4 regions of the Paenibacillus sp. HJGM_3 genome follow, and region 3 is predicted to be linked to each of the others. Evidence: riboswitches for the same ligand, from Rfam matches in the RefSeq annotation. Region 3 holds a riboswitch; each other region holds the start of a gene.
The links. Region 3 has a riboswitch for cyclic di-GMP ahead of ACI5FR_RS19330 (hypothetical protein). Riboswitches for the same ligand answer to the same signal wherever they lie in the genome.

Region 1: linked by a shared signal. The riboswitch ahead of ACI5FR_RS32755 (HD-GYP domain-containing protein) and the one ahead of ACI5FR_RS19330 (hypothetical protein) in region 3 are both predicted to bind cyclic di-GMP.
Region 2: linked by a shared signal. The riboswitch ahead of ACI5FR_RS33005 (hypothetical protein) and the one ahead of ACI5FR_RS19330 (hypothetical protein) in region 3 are both predicted to bind cyclic di-GMP.
Region 4: linked by a shared signal. The riboswitch ahead of ACI5FR_RS13445 (hypothetical protein) and the one ahead of ACI5FR_RS19330 (hypothetical protein) in region 3 are both predicted to bind cyclic di-GMP.

What each region holds. Positions count from the first base shown of each region.
Region 1 is NZ_JBJGED010000048.1:33,736-41,381, forward strand. It holds gene ACI5FR_RS32745 (NHL repeat-containing protein) at 11-2,500, opposite strand; gene ACI5FR_RS32750 (extracellular solute-binding protein) at 2,767-4,218, shown strand; cyclic di-GMP riboswitch class I at 4,317-4,403, shown strand; gene ACI5FR_RS32755 (HD-GYP domain-containing protein) at 4,509-5,546, shown strand; gene ACI5FR_RS32760 (MFS transporter) at 5,536-6,693, opposite strand; gene ACI5FR_RS32765 (spore germination protein) at 6,897-7,646, shown strand, end outside.
Region 2 is NZ_JBJGED010000050.1:8,449-16,094, forward strand. It holds gene ACI5FR_RS32985 (efflux RND transporter permease subunit) at 1-1,455, opposite strand, end outside; gene ACI5FR_RS32990 (hypothetical protein) at 1,539-1,697, shown strand; gene ACI5FR_RS32995 (aldo/keto reductase) at 1,778-2,605, opposite strand; gene ACI5FR_RS33000 (VanZ family protein) at 2,710-3,216, opposite strand; gene ACI5FR_RS33005 (hypothetical protein) at 3,385-3,597, opposite strand; cyclic di-GMP riboswitch class I at 3,707-3,790, opposite strand; gene ACI5FR_RS33010 (class I SAM-dependent methyltransferase) at 3,884-4,666, opposite strand; gene ACI5FR_RS33015 (cold-inducible protein YdjO-related protein) at 4,896-5,093, shown strand; gene ACI5FR_RS33020 (PrkA family serine protein kinase) at 5,249-7,144, opposite strand; gene ACI5FR_RS33025 (DUF2161 domain-containing phosphodiesterase) at 7,596-7,646, shown strand, end outside.
Region 3 is NZ_JBJGED010000017.1:137,375-145,020, forward strand. It holds gene murQ (N-acetylmuramic acid 6-phosphate etherase) at 1-138, opposite strand, end outside; gene ACI5FR_RS19320 (DMT family transporter) at 300-1,247, opposite strand; gene ACI5FR_RS19325 (PhoX family protein) at 1,438-3,099, opposite strand; gene ACI5FR_RS19330 (hypothetical protein) at 3,259-5,409, opposite strand; cyclic di-GMP riboswitch class II at 5,461-5,544, opposite strand; gene ACI5FR_RS19335 (S1C family serine protease) at 5,591-7,646, opposite strand, start outside.
Region 4 is NZ_JBJGED010000010.1:135,234-142,879, forward strand. It holds gene ACI5FR_RS13425 (NUDIX hydrolase) at 1-10, shown strand, start outside; gene ACI5FR_RS13430 (pyridoxamine 5'-phosphate oxidase family protein) at 88-714, opposite strand; gene pdxR (MocR-like pyridoxine biosynthesis transcription factor PdxR) at 831-2,402, shown strand; gene asd (archaetidylserine decarboxylase) at 2,511-3,299, opposite strand; gene ACI5FR_RS13445 (hypothetical protein) at 3,446-3,676, opposite strand; cyclic di-GMP riboswitch class I at 3,746-3,867, opposite strand; gene ACI5FR_RS13450 (acetylxylan esterase) at 3,944-4,906, shown strand; TPP riboswitch at 4,945-5,051, shown strand; gene ACI5FR_RS13455 (ECF transporter S component) at 5,152-5,736, shown strand; gene ACI5FR_RS13460 (ABC transporter ATP-binding protein) at 5,733-7,232, shown strand; gene ACI5FR_RS13465 (energy-coupling factor transporter transmembrane component T family protein) at 7,223-7,646, shown strand, end outside.

The sequences.
Region 1 (7,646 bases), on a different contig from region 3:
TGCTGCACAATTAGAAGGCGTACCGCCACAACTCCGTGCCGTTGTGCTTGTAATACAGATTGCCGTATCCGTCCGGAGCGAGCATATCGGCCCCACTCGTCAAAATGTTCGTGACCGCTTTCGTCGAAATGTTGATTTTGAACAAATACGTATTCTTGATTGTGCCGTAGATGTAGTTCGGATCTTTGTCCACGAGCACCAGATCCGCGTCCCGGTACGTGCCGGCCGTGCCGTACGTAACGTCCGTGAATTTCTGCTGGAAGTATTCGAACGTGTTGTTCGCGGGGTTGAACACGAACAAGTAGCCGTCGGCGAAGCCCCACAGCTTCGTTCCGACCACGATCAATTCGGTCACCGCCTTGATCCCCGAGACCGGCAGGCTGTATTCCGTATCGGTGTCGGTCACCGGATCGAACACGAACAACTTCGCGCCCGTCGTCGTCGGCGTCGTGGCATAGCCTCCTCTTACAGTCGTGCCGCCGTAGACTTTGCTGCCGTAGTAGGCGAGAGCGATGACGCTCTGGTCGTTCACGATGCCGACATGCACGCTGGAAGCGCCCGTCGCGAGGTTATACTCCGTCAGAGCGCCGTCCATGGCGCCGGTCTTCGCCGTCGTGCCCATGAACACCTGGCCCCCTCCAAAGGCGATCGCCTTCGGCCGGTCCTGCCCATTGACTCCCGTGGACACGAGCAGCCGCGGATTGCCCGTCGGCCCCGCCACCCAGGGCTGAGTCGGATCATATTCATGCAGATTGCCGCCAGGGTAAGCGCCGATGTACATTTTCCCGTTATAAGCCGCCATCTTGTCGATCTGGGTGATCGGGGAGAACATCGTCTCCTCCGTACCGTCGTTGGCGTCCCCGCGGATCGGCTTATAGACGCCGAGGCCGCCGGTCAAGTAGGCGCTCGTATAGATGCTGCCGTCCGGGGCCGTCGCGATCATGTTGAGCGCGCCCGGGATTTTGGCCGCGCCGCTTACCTGCACGTACCGGTGAGCCCCGTTCTGCGGATTGTATTTCAGAATATACGTCTGGTTGTTATTCGCGGCGATGCCTACGAGCGTCTCGCCGGGGAAGTTCGTCTGATCCGCCAGCGTCACCCAGCCGAACCGCTTCACGCGGCCGTCCACGGCCTTGTGCAGATTTGTGGCCGTCTTCGAAGCGATGTCGTATTCGTATAACTCGCCTTGGCTCGCCCAATACACCTTGCCGCCGCGCTCCGGCGAAACGTTCGAGGTGGACACCGATGCCGCCTCCTGGGTCACGGAGTTGAACGACCCGTCGGGATTCTCGGTCACCTTCAGCACGACCATCGTCCCGCCTATGTTGACGAAGACCCGGTCCCCGGCGTAGTCGATCGATCCGGGCAAGGAAATGCTCGAGTAAGCGGCGGGCAGGATGTTGGTCGTCTCTCCCGTCACGATGTCGAACCGGAGGACCGAGGCGTTCGGGCCGACGCCAAGATAAGCTACGTCATGGGTCGCATCGAACGCCAGCGCGCGCACATACTGCGTTCCGGCGAGGAACGGCTTCGTTCCGATCTGGGCGAAGCCTCCGGTCGGCGTATACTTGAAGAATGCGGCACTGTCGTAGGTGCCGCCGTACACCTTGCCGCTCTCCCCGGCAGTCAGGTCGTAGATGACCGTTTCGCCCGAGGAGGCTTGGCCCAAGTCTGTCATCGTCGTCGTGCCCGGCGTATGCTTGTAGAGATGGCCGTTCGAATAGGCGCCGAAGTAAACGGAGCCGTCCGTGGAGGTCGCCGCTCCCCAGGCGCCGGTCGGATTCGTCGACGCGCCCGGGAACGTAACCGTGGAGAGGACCGATTCCGTATTCGTGTCGATCACTTCCAGCTTGGGCAAGTAGCCTTCGGAGCCGGTAACGGCGGCGAACGCCTTATGCGCGTTCGGTCCGATCCCGAAGGTCGTGCCGTTCGGCCCGGCGTCGTACACTTGGACCCCTAGATTCGTGAAATCCTTCGTCAGCATCACTTCGTCCCAATACGCGGTACCGGTGTTCCCGTTGTTCGAATACAAGAGTACAGCGACCTTGGCGGTGTTCGCCGGAGCGACGAGCTTCGTCTGCACGGTCGTCCATTGTCCGGTCGGGGAAGAGACCGAGGTGAATCCGCCGGTGAGGTACGTGTTCGAGCTATTGTAGTAGCGAATGTACAGATCGGCGCTGCCGCTGGAGACATAGACGTTCGCGTATGCTATGTAGGTCTCCCCTGCCGCCGCGGTCAGACGCGCGCTCTCCATCCCGAACCCAACCGCCGAATCGTTGTCGACGATTTTCAAGCTCTGGCTGCCGACGTCAGCCTGCTCGGTCGAGGCGGATATCGTGCCGTCCGGATCCCCGGCGCCATAGGTCTGCGTCCAGCCTGAGGTGCCGCTCTCGAAGCTATGATTCGTAATCAGCTTGTCTGCGGCAAACGCCGGAACGGCAAACAACAAGATAGTGATAAGGCCAAACACAGGCAAACCGATCCAATTCAATCGTTTCATTCTTCAATCATCCTCCTTCATAATCGGGATTGCTCGTCAATCACTTTCATGTAAGCGCTTAACAATTCGTGATGACTATGTCGCTCGTGATGCCGAAGTTCTCGCCCCACCCCCATTGCTGCATCATCAAATTCGAACATGTCTAATACTAGTATGTTACTAGTATCTGACTAGTTCATGCCAATCATAGCACAGCGGTCTTCCTCCAGCAATTGGAACATGATAAGATGTTAGCACAGCCGTTATTCGGTAAGGAGTGGCACAAGATGGGGATTGGGAAAAGAACGGCATTCGGCGACCTCTACGAGCACTTCAGGCAAGATATCCGGAGGCAAATCCTGGACGGGACGCTTCGACCGGGAGAATTCCTCGTGTCCGAGGTGCGCCTCGCGGAACTATACGGCATCAGCAAAAATCCGGTTCGGCGCGTATTGGCCGAGCTGGAGCGCGACGGACTGATCGAGAAAATCCCGTGTATCGGCAATCGGGTGTGCGAGCGGCCCCAGCCGCTTGAAGCTTCCCGCATACAGCCTCCACGGACTCCCGCACCCGTTGCAACGCTAACCCTAATGGTCTACGAGGTGTGCTATGAGCTGGAAGTGTACAAGCGGGTCATCGCTCTCTTCGAGGAGCTACACCCGAACGTGAAGGTGAAGCTGGACATCGTGCCGAATGCGGTATACACCGAACGGATCATCGAAGCCTTGTCCGGCGGCGATCAAGGCGCGGACCTCATCGTCCTGTCGGATCATCACTACTATCAGCTCGCTCACAGCGGACATACCCGGCAGCTCGAGGAGTTGACGGAAACAGCCTTCCCTGCACTCGGCGAAGTGTACCCTCAGCTGCTGTCCATGTATACGTCGGAGGAGAAGCTCAGGGCGATGCCCCTCACGTTCTCGCCTATCGTGTACTGCTGCAACACCGGAATCATCCCAGACCCCGAGCAGCTTCAGCTGCACGGCTGGTCGGATCTCGCAGAAGCCGCCCGCCGCTACACAATCCCCGATGCGAACGGGCTGCTGCGGCAATACGGACTCGCCTCCACCATCTCGTTCCGGCGCTGGCTCGTCTTCCTCCTGCAGAACGGAGGCTTCGTCAGGGACAAGGACGGGACCCGCCGGATCGACCTGCGGGCCAGCGCGGAGGCGCTGCAGTTTTTTTGCGACCTCGTCCACAACAACCTGCTGACGCCGGATGAGCAAGGCGGGCTGAAGGCCGATCACTTCCTGTTCGAGAACAACCGGGTAGCCATGATGATGTCGAGCTACTATTTTATGAACGACCTGCAGCATTTGTCCGTCCGATGGGACGTGCTGCCCTTCATGCCCGGGAACGTCTCGGGTTCGACGCTGCTCGTCGGCACCGGCATCGCCGTCCCTGCCTCCGGCGGGAACAAGGAGCTCGCTCACAGCCTGATCCGGCTGCTGTCGAGCGCCGAAGCCCAGAGCCAGCTGAAGCTGGGAGTCTGCTCGATCCCCGCTCATCGCAGCGTGGCGGAGAACACCCGCTTGTTCAATCCGGCGATCCATCCCGCTCACTACCACGCCTTCGCCGGGTTCATGGCGGAAGCCGTTCCCCTGATGGAGCTCGGCGTCGACTATGGACAGCTGTACCGGATTACACGAGAGCTGATCTATGTCTGGTCGCGGCTGGAATCGGCACACACCGTCTGGGACCGCATCGGCGAGCGAATCCTGTCTCCGGTCCCGGGTTGATTCCGGCGTCGTCTTTTCGACAAAATCTGTCATATGTCCTGGATTTCTTTCACGAAGTCCTAGTACATCGGACCGAAATCGCGTATAATGCTTCGTAGACCCGATACTGGCAAACTTGCCGAAAGGCAAGGACGCAAAGCTGCAGACCTAATGGCGTACGCGCCGACGGTGGCTGGGCTGCCGAAGGCTGGGAACGCACCATACGCCCTTGTATGCCGTCATCCTTAGCTGATTTGTAGCGGGATGATTTTTTTGCATTTTTAACGGTTGCGAGGAGGAGTCGGTGAATCATGATTTGTACCGAGTATGAGGAATTGGTAGGCAAACGGCTGCTGCATGACATTCAGGATTCCCGCGGGGTCATGCTGATCCCGGTGGATACGGTGCTTAACGCCGCGCATGCGAAGAAGCTGGAGCAATTCAACATTTCTATTTTCGAAATACATGTGGAAGCGCTTCACGACGAAGTAGCCGCGCAGACGGCCGCACCGGATTCCGGCGCCTGGGTGAAACGAACGGAAACGAAGCTGAAGGAAATCGAGGATTTCATCCACAAGAACGGCAAGGTGCCGGTCGAGGACGTGCAGGAGCATGTGCTGCCCGCCATTATGGCGGCGACCCAGCAGCGCAACATCTACAAGCTGTTCGGGGAACTGAAGGCGGAAGGCGACTACCGCTACAATCACAGCATCGGAGTCGCGATGATCGCCGCCACGATCGGGCGGTGGCTCGGACTGGACGCGAACGAGATGAACCTGCTCACGACGGGAGCGAGCCTCTGCGACATCGGCACGGTCAAGCTGCCGAGCGAGCTGGTGCAGAAGAAGGCCGCGCTGCAGCCGCACGAGCACGAGATCTACAAGCAGCACACCGTCATTGGCTACGACCTGCTCATCGAATCGGGGTTTGACCGCCGCATTGCGCTGATCGCGCTACAGCATCACGAGAAGTGCGACGGCAGCGGGTATCCTCGGCAATTGAAGGGCCATGAGATCGATCCGCTGAGCAAAATCGTAGCCCTGGCCGATATGTATCTCGCCATGACGTCCGATCGCCCGCACCGGCCTGCCCTGCCCTTCTATCAGGTGATCCACAACCTCTATGAGGACATCCGGCTCGGACGGCTCGATTCCCACGTCGGCTTGACGTTCCTGAACCGGCTCATGTCGGCGCAGGTCGGCAGTCAAGTCCTGCTCGAGGACGGACGCCGAGGCACGATCATGCTGACGAATCCGAACTATCCGACCCGGCCGCTCATCTCGGTGGGGGATACGTTCCTCGATCTGGCCAAGTCGCCGGACGTGCGAATGAAGGAAATCATTGGCTAGCCTGGCGAAACGCGGCCGATGTACGAACGGACAGCCAGAACCAGATCACGACCGCCGCACACACGCCGGAGTAGATTACGAAGGTCGTCCGGAGCCCCGCGAACGAGGCAAGAATGCCGCCGGCCAAGCTGCCGACGATCGTGGCCATGCCCTGCATGACGATGGCGTTCAGCATTTGTCCGCTCGCCCTAAGCTCCGGAACCACGGAATCGTTTACATACTCCATCAAACTCAGGGTCATCAGAATCACCGTACCGCCATGCAGCACCCACAACAGCAAGATCGTGCCGGGCGATAGGACGTAGGCGAACAGTACCATGCGTACCGCTTGGACGATGCCGGCCACGAGCAATATTTTCGTAATCCCGAACGTGTTGTACAGCTTATCGAAAAAAATCATAAACGGAAACTGGCTGACCGAGCCGATCAACAGGCCGAGTCCGATCAGCCCGGTGCCGATGCCTTGCTCTATGCTATAGATCGCTTGGAAGGAAAAGTAAAAGCTGATCGTCGCTTGAATGAACATGGCGTAGAGGAACATGTGAACGAGCTTCCTGTTCTTAAACAGCACGCGCATATTCAGCTTCTTCCCGTCCCGCTGATGGCCCTTGACTTTCGGTATGAACGGGGTAAGCGCGAGGGTCAGCAGCATCAAGGACGAGTACATAACGAAGATATAGATCAGATCGTACTTAATGATCCACCCGGAAAGAAACGACATCAAGGCGAACCCGACCGAGCCAAACGTACGCACGCTAGAAAATTTGAAGTTGTTCTTGCTCGCGATCTCAAGCGTCACCGTCGTGCTCATCGGGAAAATCGCGCATTGAAACACGGTTATGAGCAATGTGGCGCCGATGAGAATGCCGAAGTGATCGCCCGACAGCGGCACGAGCCAGATGCTGAGCCCGGTGACAAGCGTGCAGATGACCAATACGTTGTTCTTGTACTGGGCCCGGTCCCCGATTAAGCCCCAATACGGCTGGACCAGGATCGCCATCACGGCGGACAGCGTACTGAGCGTCCCGATCTGGGACGTATCGAAGCCGACATCGGTGTAATACAGCCCGATATACGAACCGTAGGCGCCGGCGCTCATGAAGATGAGACAATAATAGATCGAGATGGTGACGAAATTTCGCTTCATGCTTGCCCACTTCCTCGCGCTGGATATGACGCCATAATACCATAGCCCATCCGAATTGGACACCCTCGTAAGCAGGGTGTTCTTGTTATTTTCCCCCGCCTCTTCCGCATCATCTGCCTCTGTGTACCGAGTTTATGGCCGTTCAAAAATGGGCAAACCTGTATGTATCACTACAAGGGTATGACTACAAGGGAGCCTGACTTATGAACGCCCACGCCAACTCCAACGTCCCGCAGGTGCCGCTCGCTTCCTCCCTGCAAACGAATCACGATGCGATCCGTTCGATCTATGCCAATTGCAAGGATGTTATGTTTCGTCCGTTCACCATCGGGGGGACGACGGATGCCGTGCTGTTCTATATTGAAGGCATGGTGAATCTCGAGATCCTGGATCTGCATGTACTGACTCCGCTCCTCCGCGTCTCGCAGGCGGATTGGGAAGCAGCCGAACACCGCTTGGCGTCGGTAATCACGATCTCTCGGATGGTAGAAGCCGGCACGCTGGCCGACATTGTGGACCGTATTTCCGGCGGCTATGTCGGCCTGCTGCTGGATGGTGTCCCCCATGGATTCTGCCTGGGGATCCCGTTTTGGGAGAAACGCAGCATTGAAGAGCCAGCCGCCGAATCCATCGTTCGGGGGCCGCGCGAGGGCTTCACCGAAACGATGAGCGTGAACACCGCGATGCTGCGCCGCAAGATCAAAAGTCCGTCACTCAAAATGGTCTCCATCGAAATCGGATCGCTCACCCATACGGAAGTGGTCATCGCGTATATGGAGGGTATCGCCTCGGAGCAGCTCATCGCCGACGTGCGCCAGCGGATCGAGACGATCCGGATCGACGGCATCTTGGAGAGCGGCTATATCGAAGGGTTGATCGAGGACAGCCCGTTCTCGCCGTTCCCCCAGCTGCAGACGACGGAGCGGCCGGACGTCGTGAGTGCTTCGCTGGTC
Region 2 (7,646 bases), on a different contig from region 3:
CAAGAGATAGGCGAGCAGCGGCACGACCGTGACGGCGACGAGTAGGGACGAGAGCAGCGAGAAGACGACCGTAAGCGCGAACGGTGCGAACACTTTGCCGACGATCCCGCTCACGAGCCCGAGCGGCGCGAACACAGCGACGGTCGTCAGCGTCGAGGAAGTGATCGCCGCCGCGACTTCCCGGGTCGCGTCGAGCAGCAGCTCCTTGGACGCCTTCTCCGCTTGCAGACGGCGTACGATGTTCTCGATAACAACGATGCTGTCGTCCACGACGCGGCCAACCGCGACCGCCATGCCGCCCAGCGTCATAATATTGAGCGTCACGTCGGTAAAGAAGTGCAAGAGCGTCATCGACATCGCGATGGACAGCGGGATCGACACGATCGCGATCAGCGTCGCACGAACATTCCTCAGGAATAGCAGGATCAGAATCGAGGCGAACAGCGCGCCGAGCAGCCCTTCCCGAGCCATCCCTTCGACCGACTTCTTGATCTCGTCCGCGGAGTCGTAGATGACGTCGAGCCGGACGCGGTCGTTCCCTTGCACAACCTCGTTCAGCTTCTCCATCACACGCTCGGAGACGTCCACCGCATTCGCGTCGCCGTTCTTGACGATGTTCACCGCCACACTCGGCTCGCCCTGCACGCGGCTGATCGTCTCCGGCACCGTCGTCCCCTGGACGATGTCGGCCACATCCTGCAGCTGCACCGGAGGCGCGGCCGACACGACGAGCTGCTTCAGCTCGTCCAGCGAGTGCACCCGACCGGTGACGACGACATTCTCGTTCACTTGATTGAACGTTGCCGTCCCGACCGGCAGCGTCACGTTGACCGCCTGCAGCACTTGGCCGATCTGCTGGAACGACACGCCCCGCTCGGCCATCTTGTCCGCCTTCAGGCGGATGTACAAGTTCTCGGACGCGAGCCCCGCCGTCTGCACCTTCCCCACTCCGTCGACCCCTTCGAGCGCCGGGAGCACCTGCTTCCGGACGAACGTCTGCAGCTCGTCCAAGGACGTTCCGGCGTTCGCCGTGACCGACGCGTACATCATGGGACCGCTCGAGAACGAGATTTTGTTCAGAACCGGCTTCTCCACGCCTTGCGGCAGCTGCATGCCGTTCAGCACTTCCTCGACCTTCGCCGTCTTCTCCTGCAGATCGGCGCTGAACGAGAACTGCATGTTCACCGTCGCCACATTGCTGGCCGACGTCGATTCAAGCACTTGAACCCCTTCGACTTGCCGAAGGGCCCGCTCGAGCGGAATCGCCACTTCGTTCTGCACCTCTTGCGGCGTCGCTCCCGGGTACAGCGCAGTAACGAATAAGTACGGGATGGCGATATCCGGCATCGACTCCTGCTTGAATTTCGTGGCCGAGTAAACACCTCCGCAGGCGACCAGCAGCACCAGGATCACGATGGCGATCGGATTGCGCAAGCTGAATTTGGTCATAATCATGCCGCTCTCAACCTTCCTATGTACAGGCATTATATAGAAGAATAGCTCGTTCAAAAGTCGTTCTTGCAGCTAAATCATAGCGAATGCTAGTCCGGGAAGTCAATGCACCCTTCGTCTACGAGGTCGCCACGCATTCGCTGCCCGTCTCCGGCTTGACCGGGATTACGGGGATGGCCACGGTGGACGGCAAAATTTGGGGACTGCCGACCGGCCATACCGCCCTCAAGCGGTATGCCTTCTAGATTGACTACCTAAGCCACGCATCACGAAAAGACCGTCCGGAATCCGGACGGTCTTTGCTCTTCGCCACCAGAGGGGACGATTAGAAATTGAAATTGTCCGGATCGGCCCCGACCCGGCGGTTCTCGTTCAGCGCGTCGATGGACGCCATCTCCTCAGGCGTCAATTCGAAGTCGAAGATCGCCGCGTTCGCCTCGATCCGGCTAGGCGTGACGGACTTCGGAATCGTAACAAGGCCATGCTGGATGTCCCAGCGGAGGATGGCTTGGGCCGCCGATTTGCCATGCGCGGCTCCGATCTTCGCCAGCAGCGGATGGTCGAGCAGCTCGCCGCCCTGCATCAGCGGGCTCCAAGCTTCGATCTGAATGCCCTTCGCTTGGGCATACTCGCGCAGCGGCTGCTGGGTGAGCCGCGGATGAAGCTCGACCTGGTCTACGGCAGGAACGACCTTCGCGTCCTGCAGCAAATCCTCCAGGTGGTGCACATGGAAATTGCTTACGCCGATTGCCCGTACCCGTCCGTCCGCATACAGCTTTTCCAGCGCTCTCCAGGTGTCTTTATATTTGCCTTTAACCGGCCAATGAATCAGATACAGGTCCAGCACTTCGAGCCCCAGCTTGTCCATGCTCGTCTCGAACGCCCGCAGCGTGGAATCGTAGCCTTGTTCGCTGTTCCACACCTTCGACGTGACGAACAGCTCGCCTCGGCCAACGCCGCAAGTGCGGATCGCTTCCCCGACCGCCGCCTCGTTGCCATAGATCGCCGCCGTATCAATGCTGCGGTAGCCGGCCTTCACGGCCGCGTGCACCGCGTCGATCAGCACCTTGTCGTCGGTCACTTTCCAGACACCCAAGCCCAGCCGAGGCATCTCGACTCCATTGTTCAAAATGGTGAATGTGTTCGAAATCATACGAACCCCTCCAATCGATAGTGTGGTGGCGCATAGCCCTCATTATAGCATACCGTTCCCTAATCAAATAAAAGATCCGGGACTGTACGCCGCCGGTCCCTGATCTATGGATGGGATCGGGATATTCGGAAATTTGCAGCGATGATACGGAAGAGCAAATAAAGTCCCACGCCGATGACCGCCCCCGCGGTATCGATGCCGACGTCGATCGCGAGCGGCGTCCGGTCGCCCGTCAGGCTCTGATGGAATTCATCCGAGGCCGCATACAGGGCGCAGAATAGAACGCTGAGTCCGAATAGCGCCGCCTTCCGGCGGATTCGGTACAACGCGTACGCAACCGCCGCCCCCAACGCCATATAGATGAACAAGTGCGCTCCCTTGCGGATGAAAAATTCTACGAAGCCCGGCACGCCCAAGTGCTGAATGCTGACGACCTCCCCGGCGTACTGGAACCGGACTCCCGAGAACTGCTCGGCAATTTGCTTCTCGGGCAACAGCTTGTGCAGCCTCGGCCTCATATCTTGCTTGTGATACGGCTGGGAGGAGGAGTAAAAAATGACGGCCATGATCAAAACGGCCGGAATCCATCGTATGTAAGATGTTGCTCTCACCTGCATGCCCCTTCCCGGCCTTGGTCTCTCGTACAAGCGTATTCCTTGATTATAAATCAATTCCAAAAGGACGCCAACTTGACAACCCGGGCGAAATGAGAGAAGGGGCTGTCCGGCGGGTTGCAACACCACCGAGATCAGCCCCTATTCTGAAAAACGTCTACTTCATCACGATACCGCCGTTCCGCGCTTGTATTCCTGGCATGACAGGCAAGTCGCCACGTCGACACAGGTCGGGTGCATCGCTCCGGTGAACTTGGTGCAATAGATCGGCGTTTTGAATTCAATGTTCGAGGAAATCATCGAGCAGTAAGCACAGCCTCCGATCAATTCCACCGTCAGCCGATGGAGATCGGTTTTCAACTGCTTTACTTCATCCACTATTTCACCCCCTAAGTTTCCCACAAAGTGACGCGTTGCCTCACCAACCAAACGATGCGTATAAATACAAAAAAGACGCTGCCCTAAAGACAGCGTCTACCATCCGCTCTTGGGCAACCCGGCTGTCATAGCATTCGCTGTAGACCCGTGGCTTTGCGTCCCCGCCTTTCGTGCGGGTTTGCCATATCATGCTAATGAACTATCGTACCTCTCAAACAGAGAAAATAGTATCATACTACTCCCCTTGGCGTAATAGGACCAAAGCACTAATTGTTGTCAGCTTTACTTACATCAGCTTCACCGCTTCAAACCGCAGCCTGACGTAGTCCACCGTCCACACCCCGTCCGCGAACAATTCCGCTCGGAGCGCCTGCCCGACGTCGGCGATGACGGCCTCGACTTGCTCCGCTGTGAGGCCGCTCCAATAGGCTCCTCCGAACATGGTGAGCCAGTGGCGCAGCCCATGGTCGCCGTCGTTCAGCGGCGTGGGCCGCTCGAACGTGACGAGCCGCCTGACCGTGAACCCCTGGGCCTCCAACAGCGTCGCATATTCGCCTGCCGAGGGGAAGAACCAGGGGTTGCGCGCGGCGGCGTCAATGCCGAGGCGCCCTACGGCCTGCTCGAGCGCATGCACGATGCGCTCGACGTTGCCGCGGGCGCCGAACTCGCCGACGAACCGGCCGCCAGGCCGGAGCGCCGCGGCTACCCCGCGGATGACGGCTGCCGGCCGCGTCATCCAATGCAGCGCCGCGTTCGAGAACACGGCGTCATACGTGCGGGCGGGGCGGAAGCCGTGCGCGTCCGCCACCTCGAAGTGCAGGCCCGGGTACTTGCGCCGGGCCTCCAGGATCATCGCCTCCGAGGCATCCAGGCCGTCGGCGGCGGCTCCCTTCGCGGCGATCTGCGCCGTCAGATCGCCCGTGCCGCAGCCGAGGTCGAGCACATGCTCGCCCGGCCTCGGCGCCAGCCAGTCCACGGCCCCCATCCCGTAGGCCGAGACGAAGCCCAGCTGCCGGTCGTACAAGGTGGAATTCCAGTCTGTCGGTTGCGGTGCGTGGTTCCATTCCATGCAACTCACTCTCCTTTTAGTACCAGTTTGACGCACGAAACGTTATAAGTGAAATATATAATAACTATCGATTCTATAATCGATGCCTATAACGGAACGAGCACCTAAGGAGCACGAGCTGCTGCAGCCAAATAGACGCATTTGCCCGAAAACTCTATCATTTGATAATCCAGGCCATATTTGATAAAGTGCCCTTTGGAATGTTCAACTACAGGAGGGTACGATCGCTTTGATAACCGAAGTAACCAAACCGGACTTGACGCCGATGCCGATCTATCGCTGCAGCAACCGGGATTGCAAAGCCTGGGTGCGCGAGGAATTGACGACGGCGCCATCGCCGGAATGCCCGCTGTGCCGCAGCAAGATGATCCGCAGCATCAAGCATTTGCCTAAGCTGGCCAAAGCGAAACAGCCGCGATCGAGGTAAGGCACCGTTTTCGCTCCAAGCCGTCGGGGTGTCCAGCGTTTGTTCTTATTCCCAAATTCCTAGCGTCACTGCGAACTAAAGCCCGAAGCCCGCTCCATGTGAGCGAACTTCGGGCTTTACGCTTTTCGCTTTAAGCTTTACTCGTCTTCGGCCGCTCAGCGGTTCAACAGGCTGCCCACGTAGCGCAGCAGTTCGTTGGCCGAACCGGTCGTATACCCGTGCTCGTCGACCAGCCGCTTGATGACCTCGTTGATCTTCTTCAGCTGATTCTCGTCCGGGGTCTTCGTGGATGTCGTGATCTTCACGATGTCCTTCAGATCGGTGAACAGCTTCCGCTCGATCGCCTCGCGCAGCCGTTCGTGGCTGCCGTGCTCGAACTTTCTGCCTTTACGCGCGTAGCTCGACATCCGGATCAGGATCTCCTCGCGGAACGCCTTCTTCGCGTTCTCCGAGACGCCGATCTGCTCCTCGATCGACCGCATCAGCCGCTCATCCGGATCCATCTCCTCGCCGGTCAGCGGGTCTTTGATTTTTTGCCAATTGCAGTACGCTTCGATGTTGTCCAGGTAGTTGTTGAACAGTGTCTTCGCCGACTCCTCGTACGAGTAGACGAACGCCTTCTGCACTTCCTTCTTCGCCAGCTCGTCGTATTCCTTGCGCGCCACGGAGATGTAGTTCAAGTACCGCTCCCGCTCCTCCTTCGTGATCGAAGGGTGTTGGTCGAGGCCGTCCTTGAGCGCGCGCAGCACGTCGAGGGCGTTGATGAACTCCAGGTTTTGCCGGATGAGCGCGCTCGAGATGCGGTTGATTACGTAGCGCGGATCGATGCCGGTCATGCCTTCTTCGATGTATTCGTTCTGCATCTCCTTCAGGTCCGCGTCCTTGAACCCCTCCACGGTTTCGCCGTCGTACAGCCGCATTTTCTTAACGAGGTCCATCCCCTGCTTCTTCGATTCCTTGAGCCGGGTCAGGACGGAGAAGATCGCGGCCGCGCGGAGCGAATGCGGTGCGATGTGGATGTGCTTCATGTCGCTTTGCTGGATGAGCTTGCGGTAAATTTTCTCCTCCTCCGACACCTTCAGGTTGTACGGGATCTGCATGACGATCATCCGCGATTGAAGCGCCTCGTTCTTCTTGTTGGCGATGAACGATTTGTATTCGGATTCATTCGTGTGGGCCACAATGAGCTCATCGGCGGAGATGAGTGCGAACCGGCCTGCCTTGAAATTGCCCTCCTGCGTCAGCGACAGCAAGTTCCAGAGGAACTTCTCGTCGCACTTCAGCATTTCCTGGAATTCCATAAGGCCCCGATTCGCTTTGTTCAGCTCTCCGTCGAACCGGTAAGCCCGGGGATCGGACTCGGTGCCGTATTCCGTAATCGTGGAGAAGTCGATGCTGCCGGTGAGGTCGGCGATGTCCTGCGACTTCGGATCCGACGGACTGAATGTCCCGATGCCGACGCGCTCCTCCTCCGACAGGAAAATACGCTCCACTTGCACATCCTCGATCCGGCTGTCATATTCGGTTTTGAGCCTCATCGAGCAGGAGGGGCATAAGCTGCCTTCAATCTTGACCCCGAGCTCCCTTTCTACGTCGGCTCTCAGCTCGGTGGGGACGAGGTGCAGCGGCTCCTCGTGCATCGGGCAGCCTTTGATCGCATATACCGCCCCTTCCGGCGTGCGGCTATATCGTTCCATCCCGCGCTTCAGCATCGTCACGATCGTCGATTTGCCTCCGCTGACCGGTCCCATGAGCAGCAGGATGCGCTTCTTCACGTCGAGCCGCCTCGCCGCCGAATGGAAGTATTCTTCTACCAGCTTCTCCACGGTGCGATCGAGTCCGAAGATTTCATTCTCGAAAAACCTGTATCGTTTATGCCCGTTCTCTTCGGCGATCCCGTGCCAGGCAATCATATCGTACACGCGCGCATGCGCGGTTTTGGCGACTCCTGGATTGACTTTGACAATATCGATATACTCAGCGAACGACCCGCTCCAGGCAGCTTGCTCCTGCTCCCGCCGGTGCTCCAGTATCCGTTTAAAAATGTCCATGGTGCCCTCCTCTCATCTGTACACGGCTAAACGAAATGTAAAAGCTTCTCTCCTGATGCAGATCTCGGGTGCTGGACATCCTGGCCATCTGTCTTCGCATAGCAACAGCCCATCCGCCTTTACGTCAAACGTTCTCAGGATGTGAATCGGGGTCCCCGCATAATGTTTTCGCGACCTGCTTCCGAGAGCTCGGCTCCCCTCGTGGGGGTAGGTGCTGATTGTTCTTGCAGGTATTACATCCATATGCACCACAGGCGGTGAAGTTGCCCATTAATTTGCATGAGAAAGCCCACAAAGTGAAGAGTGCCTTCGTAGAATCATCCTGTTCCTTTGCGGGGACCCCGAGACTTTAACGCTGCAACTTTGCTTCGCATGCTATAATAGAATCGGGAATTGTCAGGAAAGATGACATCTCTCCGCCTGCGCGGAGATTCAGGAAGGACGAGAGCGATTGGCCATCCGAAGCGAAACCGAGCTGTACGCCCCTATCAAATCCTACTGG
Region 3 (7,646 bases):
CACTGCGGCCGGGACAAGCGTATCCTCCGCGTTCATCATCGCAAGCATCTCCAGCGTGGACCGGTTGTCGAACTCCTCGGTCCGCGGATTGCGCTGCTCGGTATCCAACTGACGCAGCGCCTCGAACTCGTGGGCCATTTGACAAGCCTCCTCCAGTTTTATATCTATTTTCGGAATTTATCTCCCGTTCAACACACAAAAAAGGAGCACTACTCCATTATAGGAGCTGCCCCCTGTTCCTGTAAACCCTGTAAACCCTGTATCCTCTAGATTCCGCCGTATTCACCGCCTCATAATCCCTATGGCCCGGACATCCCGCCGCCTGCTTCCGATCCGGCTGCCGTTCCGGAAGCCGGTTTGGCCGACAGCCTCGCGGCCCGCTGCATCGACCGTACCGTCTGCACCGTGGCCAGCAAGACGCCGCCGATAATGAGCAGCGAGCCGATGAGCTGCGTGCCGGTAACCGGCTTGTTCAGAATCCAATACCCCAGAACCATCGCCACGAACGGCTGCAGATTGAGGAAGATCGAGGCCTTCCCCGCCCCTACCCGCTGCATCTCCCGGTTCCAGACGAGGCCGCACACCACCTGCATGATGAGCGCGCACCCGATGAGCAGCCCCCACGCCCACAGCTCCGTGCTCATCCGAGACACGTCCTCCCGAATGAGGGCGACCGGCAATAACAAGCCCGAGCCCAATACGGTCGCGTAGGACGTGGCGAAGAACGGATCGCGGAACTCCGTCAGCTTGCGAGTCAAGATCATCGAGACGGCGAAGGACATCATCGCTGCGGCCATAAGCAGCTCGCCCTTGGAGAAGGAGCCCCCGCCTCCCGCGGACCCGACTACGAAGAAAACGCCCGTCACCGCCACCACCGAGCCGAACGCCATCCGGACGGTCATCCGCTCCTTCAGGAAGACGGCGGCGAGCAAGCTAACCGCAATCGGCGACATCGCTGTAATCAGCGCCGATACGGTCGGGTCGGCATATTGCAGTCCGATGTAGAAGGAAGACTGATTCACCATGGTTAGCAAGGCTAAGGGGACGAGCAGCATCCAATCTCGCCTGTTCGGCTTCACAATCCGGCCCGTGGACCAAGCGAATACGATATAAAACGTACACGTGACCGACAGCCGGGCGATCGCGAGCAGCATGGGCGGAAACTGTTCCACCAGAATCGCCCCGAAGACGAAATTGCTCCCCCAGACGGTGACACAAAACACTAACCAAGCGTATGATCGCAGCATGCCACAGTTCCTTCTTCCAGCGCCTACTTGTTCTTCCTCCATCATACTGGCAAGACCGGCTTCTGGCGAAAAGTCTATGGCCCTTCAATCGGCCGTATCCCGCGCGGAAAGCGGCTTTCCCGCCGCCTTCCTCGATTCTGCATACATTTGCGCGGACAGTTGGTGTGCTTGTCGCTAATACGTCTCTTGATTAGGCAAACCGGAATCCGCGAATAGCCACTACTCCGCAACGAGGGATCGTATCCCCTGGGCGGTGAGGCCACAGGCTGGTCGGCTTGGCCAAGTCGGTCGTGTTCTCTCCCGGATGCTGCACGGACAAGAACAAGGTCCGCTCATCCGGAGTGAACCAAGGGCCGGTCAACTCGGCATCCTTGGGCGCGGAAGCGAATTGCAGCGCCTTGCCCTTGCTCGGTCCGGACGTCGGCACGACGAACAACCCGTTGTTCAGGAAGGTCCGGTACACACCCTTGCCGATCCCGCTTCCCGTAATATCGGTGACAATCCACAGGTTGCCGTTGCTGTCGAAGATCAAGTTGTCGGGCGAGCTGAAGCCGCTTTGCCGTCCGCCGGCGGCGAAAATTTCGAAGTCGAATTCTATTGCCCCCAGGTCGCCGTCCTTTTCGAAAATTCTGGTGATGTGCCCGTGGATGTTGCCGTGGTTGTCGTTGTTCGTGTGGGAGATGAATACCGTGTTGTCGAACGGCGAGATCTCGATGTCTTCCGGCCGGTCGGTCGGTGTCCCGCCCAGGATCATAGCCGCCTCATGGCAATTCGTCACGACACCGCCCTGATCCTTGAACTTGTCCAGCCAGTCCGACTTCGTTCCCTTTAACGAGGCCGGCAAGCTGAATTTCTCGTCCTTCAGCTTCGCTTGCACCGCCTCCGCCGTCATCGGGATCCAGGTCCCTTTTTTCAAATCGGCGACATACAGGGTACCTTCCTCCAGCAGCTTCGCGTTGTCCCGGCCCAGCAACGGGTCATACTTGCCCTTGCTCACAAACTTGTAGATGCAGGCATCCTTCTTGTCATCGCCTTCATAGACGACAATGTGTCCTTCCTTCGTCAGTCCCATCGCCGTATTCTCGTGATTGAACCGACCGAGGGCGGTATGTTTTTTCAAGTAGCTGCCGTCGAACGGATCGACCTCGATGACCCACCCGTAGTGTGTCGGATTCAATCCGGCCGCCGCGGCCGTCTCGCTGAAGTTCTCTTCGCAGGACAGTACCGTGTTCCAGAGCGTCATGCCGCCGGAGCAGTTCGCGAAGGTACCCCGGGCGCTCATCGCATACGCAGTCGCCTCCGCGCCTCGGGCCGGACCCGTGATGTCGAAATCGGAGAAGCCGTTGATTCGGCGGGCATGCAAAGAGGACTTGTCCACTTTCCAGACACCTTCCTCGTCTTGGAAGATCTCGATGACCGAAGCTCCCTGGTTGTACAGCATCTTGCCCACTTGCTCCTTCGACCACTTGCCGCCCTCTTGCTTGCCCAGCACGAACAGGTTCGTCGCTTCATGATTGGTGAACAAGAGCCCGCGCGTAGCCGAGCCGTCGATCGGGAAGAAGCAGTTGAAGTCGGCGTTATGGCCGAACGTATCCCCCGCCATATTGATCACGTCGCCGTAGGCGGCGACCACGTCGTACTGGAAGCCGGCCGGAATGATCAATTCGTCCGCCGAGGATGCCATAATCGGGTCGAAATGGCCGCTCACCCGATTCGTCTTGAACCCGAACAGATGGTCTGCCGCCGCTTCCGCCTTGTCGCTGACGAGCATGCCGAATCCCGCCGATGCGGCCGCCAGCGCCGCCGCCCCTGTCCCCATGTAACTCAAAAACGTTCTCCGATTCATATCCATCCGAAACTACCTCCTCAATAGGGTTGTCCCCAGCGTAACCCGCTCCTTTTAACCTGGTGTTAAGCGGGTATGAAGATTTGGTAAATTTAGGAGGCGAGTCTTCTCGCTGGCCATGCCAAAAAGCCCCGTCGAGTGACGGGGCCCTAATGCTTACTGCTTTTAAATCATCGATTTGATCAATCCAAGCAGGTTGTCGAACGTGTCGTACAGCTTTTTCGTCTCGTCCTTGTCGGCGAGAATTTGCTTCAGCCGCTCCGGGTTAATGTCGGCCAGCGGCTTGATGCTGTCCTTCACTTTATCCAGGAGGGAGTTAAATTTCTCCACGGATAATGTAGCGCCGAATACATTGTTCTTCTTGGCGTATTCCATGAACTTCTGCTCGAGCTCCGAGCTACCGAACTTCATGTCGACTGCACGCTTGTTGCCGTTCCCGTCACTGACGTAGAACAGGGAGTTGCGATTACCGCCCGAAAGGGCCCGCAGCTTGAACTGGAACGAGTTATCCCCCGAGCCGATCTGGAAATCATAGTTCGGCCGGAACAGGTTGTTCAGCTTTTTGCTCCAGCCCAGGACGAACGAGTCTCCATTGCCGTGGCCGTTCCCATTGCCATTGCCATTGCCATTGCCATTGCCATTACCGTTGCCGTTCCCGTTACCATTGCCGTTTCCATTACCATTACCATTCCCGTTGCCGTTCCCGTTGCCGTTGCCGTTTCCATTCCCGTTACCATTGCCATTACCCGGTCCTGGGATCACCCGGTTGTTCCACGCCGTGATCTGATCCTGAATGGAGCTCCAGAGCGAATCCAGTTTCTGGTTCAGCGTGTCGCCGGCCAGCGTATTGTACTTCCGCTGCACGCCGGTCAGCGTATCGCTTAACCGATCGCTCAGACCCGAAGCAAATTCGCCTTTCACCCCATCGATCCATTGCTGCAAGTGCTGCCGGTAGAGCTGCTTTTCCTGATCGGATATTTTGTCCGGATCTTGCCGGATGGCCGCTTTCACTTCTTTAAAATAATCGTCCGCGTCCAGGTTCAAGCCGGTCTTCCATTCGTTCAGGAACCCGGCCGCATTCTGGTCCCCGGTATTCCGGAATTGAATCGAATCGTTCACGAACTGGGTCAGGGTGGCCTGCACCCCGCTGACGTTGCCGTTCACCTGCTGCTCCAGCGTGCTGCGCAGCCCGGCCGGAGCGCTCGCAAGCGCGTCCAACGCCTGGTTCTTCTTCACTCCCAGCCAACCGCTTATCTGGTTCGCATACGCTTGTTTTTCCGTATCGGTAATATCGTCGGCATCGTTGAAGATGGTAGCGTTAATGCTAGTCAGGAGGTCCGAGGATGACGTATGGAGCGCATCGTCCCACTGGCTGAACGCTTGTCGCGACTGCGTGACGAGGTCGGAGTAGCTATGGATCGCAGCGGTAACACCGGCGCGGTACGTCTCCAGCATGCTTCCCAGCCGATCGCCCGCCTGCTCGAGCAGCGTCCCGCGGATCCCGGTCGGGATGCTCTGCAGCTGATTCGCCAGAGTCGACTGCTGGCTGGACATCCAATCGGTGAACCACTTGTCAAACTGCTGCAAATCCTGGTCGGTGATGTTGCCGTCCAGATCTGCGTTCAATTGGTCCGTCACTCGGGTGAGCAGGTCGGTCGGGCTGGAGAGCCCTTGATTCCACTGCTGGTAGACCGCACGCCCTACCCCGGCCGACGCCGTGTGCGCCGCCACCTCGGAGCGGATATCCACCCACAAGTCGTCTGATATCGAATCGAGCGCCTTATCCGCCCGGGTGAGGAATTTGAGCGAGAGATCTCGATCGAACTTGCGCAGCTGATCCGAGAGACCGTCGTATTGGGCCTCCACCCAATCGTTCAGCTGCTTGCGCAGGGCGGCGAGCCCCTCTTCCCCGAGTTCCCTCGGAGAGGCGTCCAACTGCTGCACGATCTGCTCCATGTATTGGGAGCTCGCGTCCTCAAGTCCGCTCTTCCACGTTTTGAAGATTTGCTTGGCCTCACGATTCGTCACAGAGTCGGGTTTATCCGGTTTATCCGGTTTATCCGGTTTATCCGGTTTATCCGGTTTATCCGGTTTATCCGGCTTCTTGGAAGCGGCCCCTGAAGCAGCCGACTCGGCAGCCGCGTGGGGATGCCGGCTCTTATGGTAAGTCGCTACCAGAGTGTGATCCAGGGCGGCACTGCCGGCTGCGCCCGCTGCCGTTCCTGGGTCGGTCCCTTTCTTCGGCTGAAGCTTGATGTGGTTCTGAGGGGAGGACACATGATAATTCGACCAGTTGATATTCGTCTTCTCGATCATTACGGGGACTCCTTTCTCGCACAAAAAAAGGCCGCGATTTCCAAAGTAGGAAAAAAGCACGGCCGGTTGCATCACTGGCTCCCTGTGTCCCAGATGCCCAAATGCAAAACACGATTCATTGCCTCCGAATATGAAGTTTATTCCATCATACCATGTCGAATCTATTCCCGCTAGACCTATTTTAGTTATTTAGGCCTAATTCATTATATGCATATGCAGGGCCGAAAGTCTTAAGAACTAATCCGCGTACTGAAATGATTCTACGGCCGCCTCCGCACGTGCCGCATTCGCTTCCGTATACGACCGCATCGTTCATTTTGAGCGTAATGGTGTACGTAATATTGTGGCTGCGGAAGACGTACTCGGTCTGCTCGTAAGGAGCTTTTTTCAAGTTATACCGGATCGCGATCTTCTTGCCGCCATCGCCGAACGTCGAATCGTCCGTAATCGTATAGGTGTATTCCGGGTCGTTCTCGTTGCTTTTCTTGTGCCCCTGCTCCAGCTTCTTCATAACATCCTCTACGCTGCTCTTGTCATCGGCCTCCACGGTCAAGGACCCTCCGGTGAAGTTGAAGTTGGCTCGCGGACTATCCTTATAATACGAGCCAGGAGTCGACCACAGCTCCGGGATCCGAACCGAATAGTGGTACTTTTCATTTTTGTATGCATTCGTTCCGTTAGGATCAAGCAGCTCGTCCTCGTCCTGGATATACCCCAGACTGGTGTTCATCGTGTCCTTGCTCACCTTCATGGACTTGACGATCGCGTCGATCAACTCGGCCGCTTCCTGCTCATGGTCGTCCTTTTTGAAATCCACGGAGATCTTATATTTGTATTTGTCCTTAATGAAGTACAGATTCACCTGCGAATTCCATGTATCGCCGCCCATGCGCCACGAATGGCGTACTTGCTTCACCGGCACCCCGTCGGCATTCTCATCTTTCAGCTCGCCGGTTTGTCTGTACTCTTCCGCATACTGACCAGTGAATTGCAGCTCCTCGCGCGCCACCCAGTCCGCCAGCGTATCGCCCGACGAAGCCGACGTCACTTGTACGCTAACATCCTGATCGGCGTCCTCGTTGCTGTATGCCAGCTCTCCGCCGTACTTGTTCTCCTCCCAGCCGGACGGCAGCTCGAACGACAACCCATATTCATTCGTGAAGGTCGTACCGCCTTCTTGGAAGATCGAAATATCCTTCAGCTCCCCATCCTTCGCGTCGAAGCTGAAAGAGAAGCTGTCCAACAAGTCTAGGTAAGCGTTCAGCTTCACCTTGTTTTTGTAATTGTCTTCCGACGTAACGATCAAGGCGATGTAATACACCTTGTCGCCCTTTTGGTAAGCGCGGGCTTGATAGTATTGATCCTCATCCGACTTCGCCACTACTTTGGCGTACGGCACCGGTTCCTGATCCAGGTAGCGCTTCTCGAGCACCGTATCGTCCGACGACATCGCCAGCTTGCGCAGCAGGCCGGTGACGGACAGCTCCTCGCTGATCTTCTCCTCTACCGAGATCGAGATGCCGAACTCCCCTTTGGAATCGCCGAAGGTCACCCGGCTGCCGTCATCGCTCTGAAACGCTTGGATCAATCCGGCCGGATACTTCATCGACCACCCGAAGTGGCTGTCGCCGATCTTCGTCTTGCCTTGATCGTCATCGATATAGCCGCCCTCGGAGTCTTGCACCCAAGATTTGCTCGCGGAAGGGTCTTCTCCAAGAACGACGCTTCGCACAACGGTCTGCCCGCCGGAATGCAAAGTAACACGAAGGGTTTCCTTCGGCAAATACTTCTTCATCAGCTCGTTGTACTCGACGATCGTCTTGACCGAGGCTTGATCGAACGAGACGATAGTGTCCCCTTGCTTAATGCCCGCTTGCGCCGCCGGAGAGTCCGGATCCACGTAAGCGACCTTCAGCGCTTCCTTCGCCGGCAGCCCTACGACCGCCTCCCAGCTCTCTTCCAGCTCCAAGCCCATATAAGGCCGCATCACCTTGCCGTACTTCTCGAAATGCTCCAGCACGTACTGGACGGTATTCACCGGAATGGCAAAGCCGAGGCTCTCCACGGAGTAGTCTACATACTTCTGCGAGTTGATGCCGACGACCTTGCCCTGCATATTGACGAGCGCGCCGCCGCTGTTGCCCGGATTGATCGCCGCATCGGTCTGGAGCAGCTGATAGGGGGACTCCACGGACCGATCCATGCCGCTGATGATGCCGACTGTCACGGAATTGCGG
Region 4 (7,646 bases), on a different contig from region 3:
CAAGTCCTGACATGTGCACACTTAAAGCATTAAGCAAAGCAGAGCAGGTAGCGGGAGGTCGACCGCTGGTCCTTGCTCTGCTTTTCGTTATAGCGGCGATTCCCGCTTATGTGCGGGGCAATAACGCGCCATCAGCTCGGCGGTTTCGCGGTCCAGGGGCCGGTCACGCTCGAGGAGGGATTCCCGGATGTGGGCATGCTTCGCCTCGGGCTGGTTCTGCCCGAATTTGAACTTGGCCGAGAGCTGCTCTGGCGTAATCCGGATGACGGCTACTCCGCGCACACGGGAGGCATAGGCGGGAACGACGGGATCGATCGGATCGTAACCGCCTTCCGGCTGCAGCTTCTCCATCAGGGCGGTCAGCGCCTCCGCCTTCTCCTGCATGTCCTGCACGACCGAAGCCGTCCCCCGGATCAGTACGGATTTGAAGAAAGCCGTTGCGGGACAAGCAAACACCGGGTCTGTGAAGTGGGAAGGAATGATGGCAAATTCTTTGGCTACGCTGAAGCTGACGCGCGCTCCTTCCCCGATCGCTTCCATTTTGTGCCCGATCCGGCTGCCGTGGATATACACATTGCCGTCCCGGTAGGCGAAATTAATCGGCACCAGGTACGGATACACCTCGTCCGGCAATCCCAGCACCCCGAAGCTCATCTCCTGCAGGAATACATCCACTTCTTCACGCGTGGTCATGTCGAATTCTTCTCTTCTCATACGGTCCACCCTCTCTCATATTTGGTCTTATCTTACAGACTCAATTGACAAATCAAAAGGTCCAATTATGATTGAAATTAGTGGACCACTTTAAACACAAGAAAGGAGGGGGGCCGGTGGACATTCATTTGCCGTTGACCGTGTATCTAGAAACCTATCGTTATAAGCAGACGGCCTTGTACTATGCGCTCCGGGACGCGATCACGAGCGGCCGGCTCCCTAACGGCACGAGGCTGCCCTCCAGCCGTGAGCTGGGGCGCCAGTATGTGCTGTCCCGTGGACTTGTGAACCAAGTCTACGATCGCCTGGCGGCGGAAGGCTATGTGGAGGCGGTGCTCGGCAGCGGGATGTTCGTCCTCTACCGTCACGAAGAGGCGCACGGGGCGGGCGGGGCGATGACGGACATCCCGCTGTCGGAGTGGGGGCGCCGCCTAAGCATGCTGAAACGGGAGAGTGTGACCGAATACTCAGAAGGTGCGGGAGCGGGAGCGGGACCGGAGGCCGGGAGTCCGGCCGGGACGAGAACGGGGAGTGTGGCTGCGAAACCTGCGGATTCGGTGAAGCCGGCCACCGAGGGATTGCGAGGGGGCGAGATTGTGTTCGACTTCGGCCACCCGGCGCCGGAGCCGTTCCCCGCGCCCGAATGGCGCCGTCTGCTATACGCGGAAGTCCGCGCCAAGACGGACGCGCCGGGCGCGTCCCCTCCTGCGCAGGGCTACTTGCCCCTGCGCGAAACGATCGCCCGGCATCTCCGCCGGGCGCGGGGCATTGATGTGACGGCGGACGCGATCGTCATCGTGAATGGCTCGATGCAAGCGCTCGCGCTGCTCGCGCAGCTGCTGCTGAACGCCGGCGACCCGGCGGTGGTCGAGAATCCCGGGTACTCCGGGATCGTCTCGGCCGTCCGCGCCGCCGGCGGCGTGCCCGTCCCTGGCCGGCTGGACGGCCAGGGGCTCGTGATCGAGCCGTGGGACGCCCGGCTCGTGTTCGTGACGCCCAGTCGGCAATTCCCGACGGGCACGGTCATGAGCCTGCCGAGGCGGCAGGCGCTGCTGCAGTGGGCCGCCGAACGCGGCGCGGTCATCGTCGAGGACGACTTCGACAGCGAGTTCCGGCACCGCGGGCGGCCGATCGAACCGCTGAAGGTGCTCGACCGCGCCGGGCGCGTCGTCTATGTCGGCACCTTCACGCGGACGATGCAGGCGCAGCTGCGCATCGGCTACGCCGTGCTGCCGGACCGGCTCGTCGAGCCGTTCATGCGCGCGCTGCGGCTGTACGAGCCCGTGCCCGCTTCGGTGCTCGAGCAGCGGGCGCTGGCGCAGTTCATGGCCGGCGGCGGCTACGAGCGCCATATGCGCCGCATGGGGCGCGTGTACAGCCGGCGGTTCGAGCAGTTCGGCCGACGGTTCGATGAGGGGCTCGGGCACCTGTTCGAGGTCGTGCCCTCGGACGCCGGCCTGCACCTTTTCGCCCGCTGGCGCGAAGACGAAGCCGGGTATGAGCGGTATCGGGCGCTCTGTGCGCAAGAGGGCGTGCAGTGGGGAGACGCCCGGGAAAACTACATCGGCGAGGCGCCGCCGGCGGGCTATTTCTATTTCGCGCATTTGTCGGAAGAGCAAATCGCCGAAGGGGTGGACCGGATGGAGCGCGCGGCCGTGAGATGGCTTGGTTCCGACAGCCTGTCGTAGTGAGTGTCCAGGTGCCGCAGCTGAATAAAAAAAGCTCCTCTCAGGGGAGGAGCTCCGATACCTTTTGAACTTGAGTCCAGGCAGGGCGTGGTTAACGAAGCTGCAGAGCTACTTCTCGTGCAACGTCCCGAGCCAATCGCCCATCTTGACCTTGGAGCCGACGCCCAAGTCGCCGCGGGGGGTCAGGATGCCGGTCTCCGTCAGCAGCACGACGGTGGAGCCGAACGCGAAGTAGGCGAGGTCGCCGCCGCGCTCCAGCTGCTCGGGCAGCGGCTCGACGTAGCGGATGCTGCTCACGTTCATCGCGCCGACCTTCACGACGGCGATTTCGCCCGTCTCATGCTCGATGTAAGTAATCAGCCGTTCGTTCCGGCTCAGGACGCGGCGCATCTGGGTCAGGCCGAACTCATTAACCGGATACACCTTGCCCGGCACATGCTCCTTCTCCAGCACGCGGCCTGCCGCCGGGGAATGAATCCGATGGTAATCCGTCGGGCTCAAATACAGCACGAAGTAGTAGCCATGCTTGTAATTCACCGTGCGCGGAGACCGGTTCAGCAGCTCCTCGATCGTGTAGTCCTGGCCCTTCACGTTCAACAGCTGGCCGGCTTCGATGCGACCCATGCCGGTGATCAGCGCGTCGACCGGGCTGACGAGCGCGTCGGCCGCCTCATGGATCGGCCGCAGGCCGGGTTTGAGTCGCCGAGTGAAAAATTCGTTCAGCGACCTATACTCGCTTACCGTCTTCTCCGCATCCTCCAGCCGAATGCCGTACAGCTTGGCGAAGCGGGGGATGAACAGCCGGCTGGCCGAGGACTGCGCGAACGCCCCGGTGATCCGCGAGATCCATTTGCGCGAGGAGAGCTCGGTCAACAATCGAAAAATGGCTTTATTCAAAGGGGTCACCTTTTCTTCAATGTCGGTTTTGGCTCAAGCCTTATCTTGACACAGAAGCGCCGCCAAATCAATAAGCAAGACCCCAAATAAAAGCGGCCCGAACCGGACCGCTGCATGCGAACGGAGATAACCCTCCGCGGGGAGCGTCAGTCTGACAGCTTCGCCTGCTGCAGCCGCTCCGTTTTCTTGAATTCTTTGCAAGTGATGCACGTAGCGGCGTTCACGCTGATCGGGGTGGAATTGCCCGAGAATTTGACGCATTGAATAGGGGTACGATCCTCAGGATCCGAGGAAATCTCGATACAGAAACGGCAGCCGCCAATGAGCTCCTGCGTGACCGTCAACATAAGTCGTTTCATCCGGTTCAAATCATCCATCGGTAGAGGCTCCCTTACGAACAGGCGTCACAAAAACAACAATCGCTACCGGGGGCAGCGACTGATCGATTGAGCAGCCCGGCTATCGTGGAGCAAGCGTCGGCCATACGACATATGTGTACGACTTCCTCTGCCCGGAAGACCCGTGGTTTTGCGTCCCCGCCTTTCGGTCGGGTTTGCCTTTTATCAATTTATTTACGAAACGATAGGTTTATAGTACCATATGAAAAGAGAATTTGTCACTAATTGACATAAGGAGTTGCTAAAATGCCATTAGTCGATTGGCCGTTATCGCAGCTGAAGGAATACAAGCCGACGCTCACGAAGGAAGCGGATTTTGACGTGTTCTGGGGACGAGCGCTGGCCCAGTCGAAGGCGATCCCGCTCAACGCTACGCTGACCCCGATCCCTTACCCGGTCGCTTCCGTGGACGTCTACGATCTCGTGTATGACGGGGCGGACGGGACGAAGGTGCACGGCTGGTACATGGTGCCGAAGGAAGCGCTTGCATCCCGTCCAATGCCTGTAGTTGTCCGGTATCACGGGTACGGCGGCAGCCGGAATCGCAATGAATTGCTGCAGTGGACGTCGATGGGCTACGCGACGGTCATGATCGACACACGCGGCCAATCCGGGCAGACGCCGGACAACGCCTCCTACAGCGCGGGCGGGATTGCCGGTCATATGACGAAGGGCATCCTCGACCCGGACGAGTACTACTACAAGCAAGTGTATCTGGACTGCGTGCGCGCAATCGATTTCGTTTGTTCCCGCGAGGAGATCGATCCGGCTCGCATCGCGGTGTGCGGCAACAGCCAAGGCGGCGGGCTGACCCTGGCGGTAGCCGGCCTCGACGATCGGCCGAAGGTAGCTATGCCGGTGTTCCCGTATTTGTGCGATTTCCGCCGTTCGGTCGCCCAGCATTCCGCCGGCCCGTACCGCGAAATCATCGACTGGTTCCGCCGATATGATCAGGAGCACAAGCGCGAGGACGAGGTGTACCGCACGCTCAGCTACTTCGACGGGATGAACATGGCGACCCGGATCAAGGCGAAGACGCTGATGGCGATCACGCTGATGGATTTGATCTGCCCGCCGTCCACCTGCTTTGCGGCGTTCAACCATTTGCTGACCGAGGAGAAGGAAGCGAAGATTTACCATGACTACGGCCACGAAGGGCTGCCTTTCCACGAGGAAGCGATGATGGAGTATTTGGCGAAGCACTTGTAATTATTAATTTGACAAAATGGAAAAGCGTGTTAAGATAAATGTGTCACTGGGGGAGCCTAATAAGGCTGAGACTGGATGCCCGCATCCTAGACCCTTTGAACCTGATCTGGTTTGTACCAGCGTAGGGAAGTGGAGCGCATATTCGGTTTTGGATCGAATCGTTCATCCACCCTCTCGCGAGGGTGGATTTTTTGCTTCCTACGGGCAATTGTGGGGCCAATACGATATTGGAGGAGAGGTTAACCATGTTCAAACCGTTGAAATTGACCGACATTCTTGTCACGGTCGTCATCGCGGTCGTCTTCGGCATCGTCTATAAGCTGTGGTCTCCGCTGTACTACGCGGTGAAGCCGTGGGGGCTGCAAGTGGACCAGCTCATTTACCCGATGTGGTTCATGGCGGCGACGGTTGCGTTTCTCATTATCCGCAAGCCGGGGGTCGCGCTGCTCGCCGAACTCGCGGCGGCGTCCGGCGAGTTCATCACAGGCTCCGAGTGGGGCGTCTCCGTCTTTATGGCGGGAGTGCTGCAAGGGTTGTTCGCCGAGCTGGTGTTCGCCCTGTTCCGGTACCGCCGGTATTCCGTCACAGCCGCTTCACTGGCGGGCGTCGCTTCGGCGGTCGGCTCCCTGCTCATGGACTTGTACTACAACTACATCGATGATCTGTCGGTCTGGAACGTCACACTGCTGCTCGTCTGCCGCATGATCGGGTCGGTCGTCATCTGCGGCGTCTTCGCCTACTACTTGGTCCGCGCGCTCGAAGCGACCGGGGTGACGAACCTCGTCCGTCCGCCGAGCCGGGCAGATTACGATCTGCTCAACCGGCCATGAGCGAGGCGGTAGCGGTAGAAGGGCTGCGTCTCGCTTACCCGGGTAGCGAGTCGCTCCTGTTCCGCGACGTGTCGCTGTCGGTACGAAGCGGGGAGAAGGTGCTGCTGCTCGGGCCGAGCGGCTGCGGCAAGTCCACGCTGCTCCAGGTGCTGTCCGGGCTTATCCCCCATTCGATCGAGATGCCGGTCAAGACCGTAAGCCAGCGTATCCCGGCTTCCTGGGGCTTCGTGTTCCAGGATCCGGATACGCAGTTCTGCATGCCGTACGTAGACGAAGAGCTGGCGTTCGTACTCGAAAATATGCAGGTGCCGCGCGAGCGGATGCAGGAGAAGATCGAGGCGCTGCTTGCGCAAGTGGGCTTGCGCCTCGATGCCGTTCATACGCCGATTCAGGCGCTGTCGCAAGGCATGAAGCAGCGGCTTGCCATCGCGTGCGTGCTGGCGCTCGACCCCGATGTCTGGTTCGTGGACGAACCGACGGCGCTGCTCGACGAGGCGGGCACGAAGACAGTGTGGGACACGCTGAAGACGGCGACCGCCGGCAAGACGCTTATCATCGTCGAGCACAAGATCGAAGAGGTCGCTGAGTATGTCGACCGGGTCGTCGTGTTCGACGCCCAGGCCGCTGTCGTCGCCGACGGCCCGCGTGAGGCGGTGTTCGGGCGGATGAAGCGGGAGCTCGACGCCGACGGCATATGGCTGCCGGGGACGTGGGAAGCTTATGTGGCGAGCGAGCGGTATCGATCTATCATGGCGGAGCGCGCCAATAGCGCGGCCGGCTCGTCCGAACCGCTGCTCGCGCTGCAGGACTGGACGGTCTACCGCGGGAAGACCGTCAAGCTTCATGTAGACGAGGCGGCGGTCCACCCCGGCGAGTGGATCTCCATCGTCGGCGAAAACGGCGCCGGCAAGAGCACGCTGCTGCTCGGGCTGCTCCAGCTTCTCCGCACGGACGGCGCGTACACGCTGCTCGGGCAGCCGGTTACGCGCAAGTCGGGCCTCGCGGCCCGGGAGCTCGCCCTCGTATTCCAGAATCCGGAATACCAATTCGTGACCAACTCGGCCGAAGCCGAGGTGGCCTATACGCTCCGAGCGGCCCGTGTGCCGGAGGCCGAGATCGGACCGCGCGTGGAGCGGACGCTCGAGGAGTTCGAGCTGCTCCACCGCCGCGGCCATCATCCGTACCAGCTGTCGCTGGGCCAGAAGCGGCGGCTCAGCGTGGCTGCGGCTGCGGTGAAGCGGCACCGCGCCTTGCTGTTGGACGAGCCGACGTTCGGACAGGATGCGCGCAATACGTTCGCGATCCTGGAACGGCTGGAGCGCCAACGGCGGCAGGGCACGACGATCGTCATGGTGACGCACGACCCGTATATCGTGTCGCATTTCTCCACCCGTGTATGGACGGTAGAGGCCGGACAGCTCGTGCGAGACGAGCGCGTTCAAGCTCCGGCGGGAGATCCGGCAAGGCAGGAAGGGGGCGCCTTGGCGTGGACTTGAATTGGAGAGGACGCGAGACTTGGCTGCACCGGGTGAATCCGAGCCTGAAGCTGATCGTGGCGGTCGCGATCTTCCTCATCGTCCTTATGCAGAACAATGTGAACGTATTGCTGTACGGCGCCGCCGTGCCGCTCGCGCTGTATTTGTTCGGAACCGGACAACCCTGGCGGCGGCTCACGCTATTCAGTCTGCCAACGATTATTCTCGTCGTCTCCTCGATGTCGTCCATGATGTTCTATGGGCTCGGCGATACGACCTGGTTCCACTGGGGCCTTATCCGCATCTCGGAGGAGAGCTTCTACCGCGGGCTGCACATCGGGCTCAAGTCGTTTCACTTCGCCTTGATCGGGATGCTCTTCGGCCTGACGACCCGGCCGGTGTCGCTGTTCTACTCGCTCATGCAGCAGCTGAGGC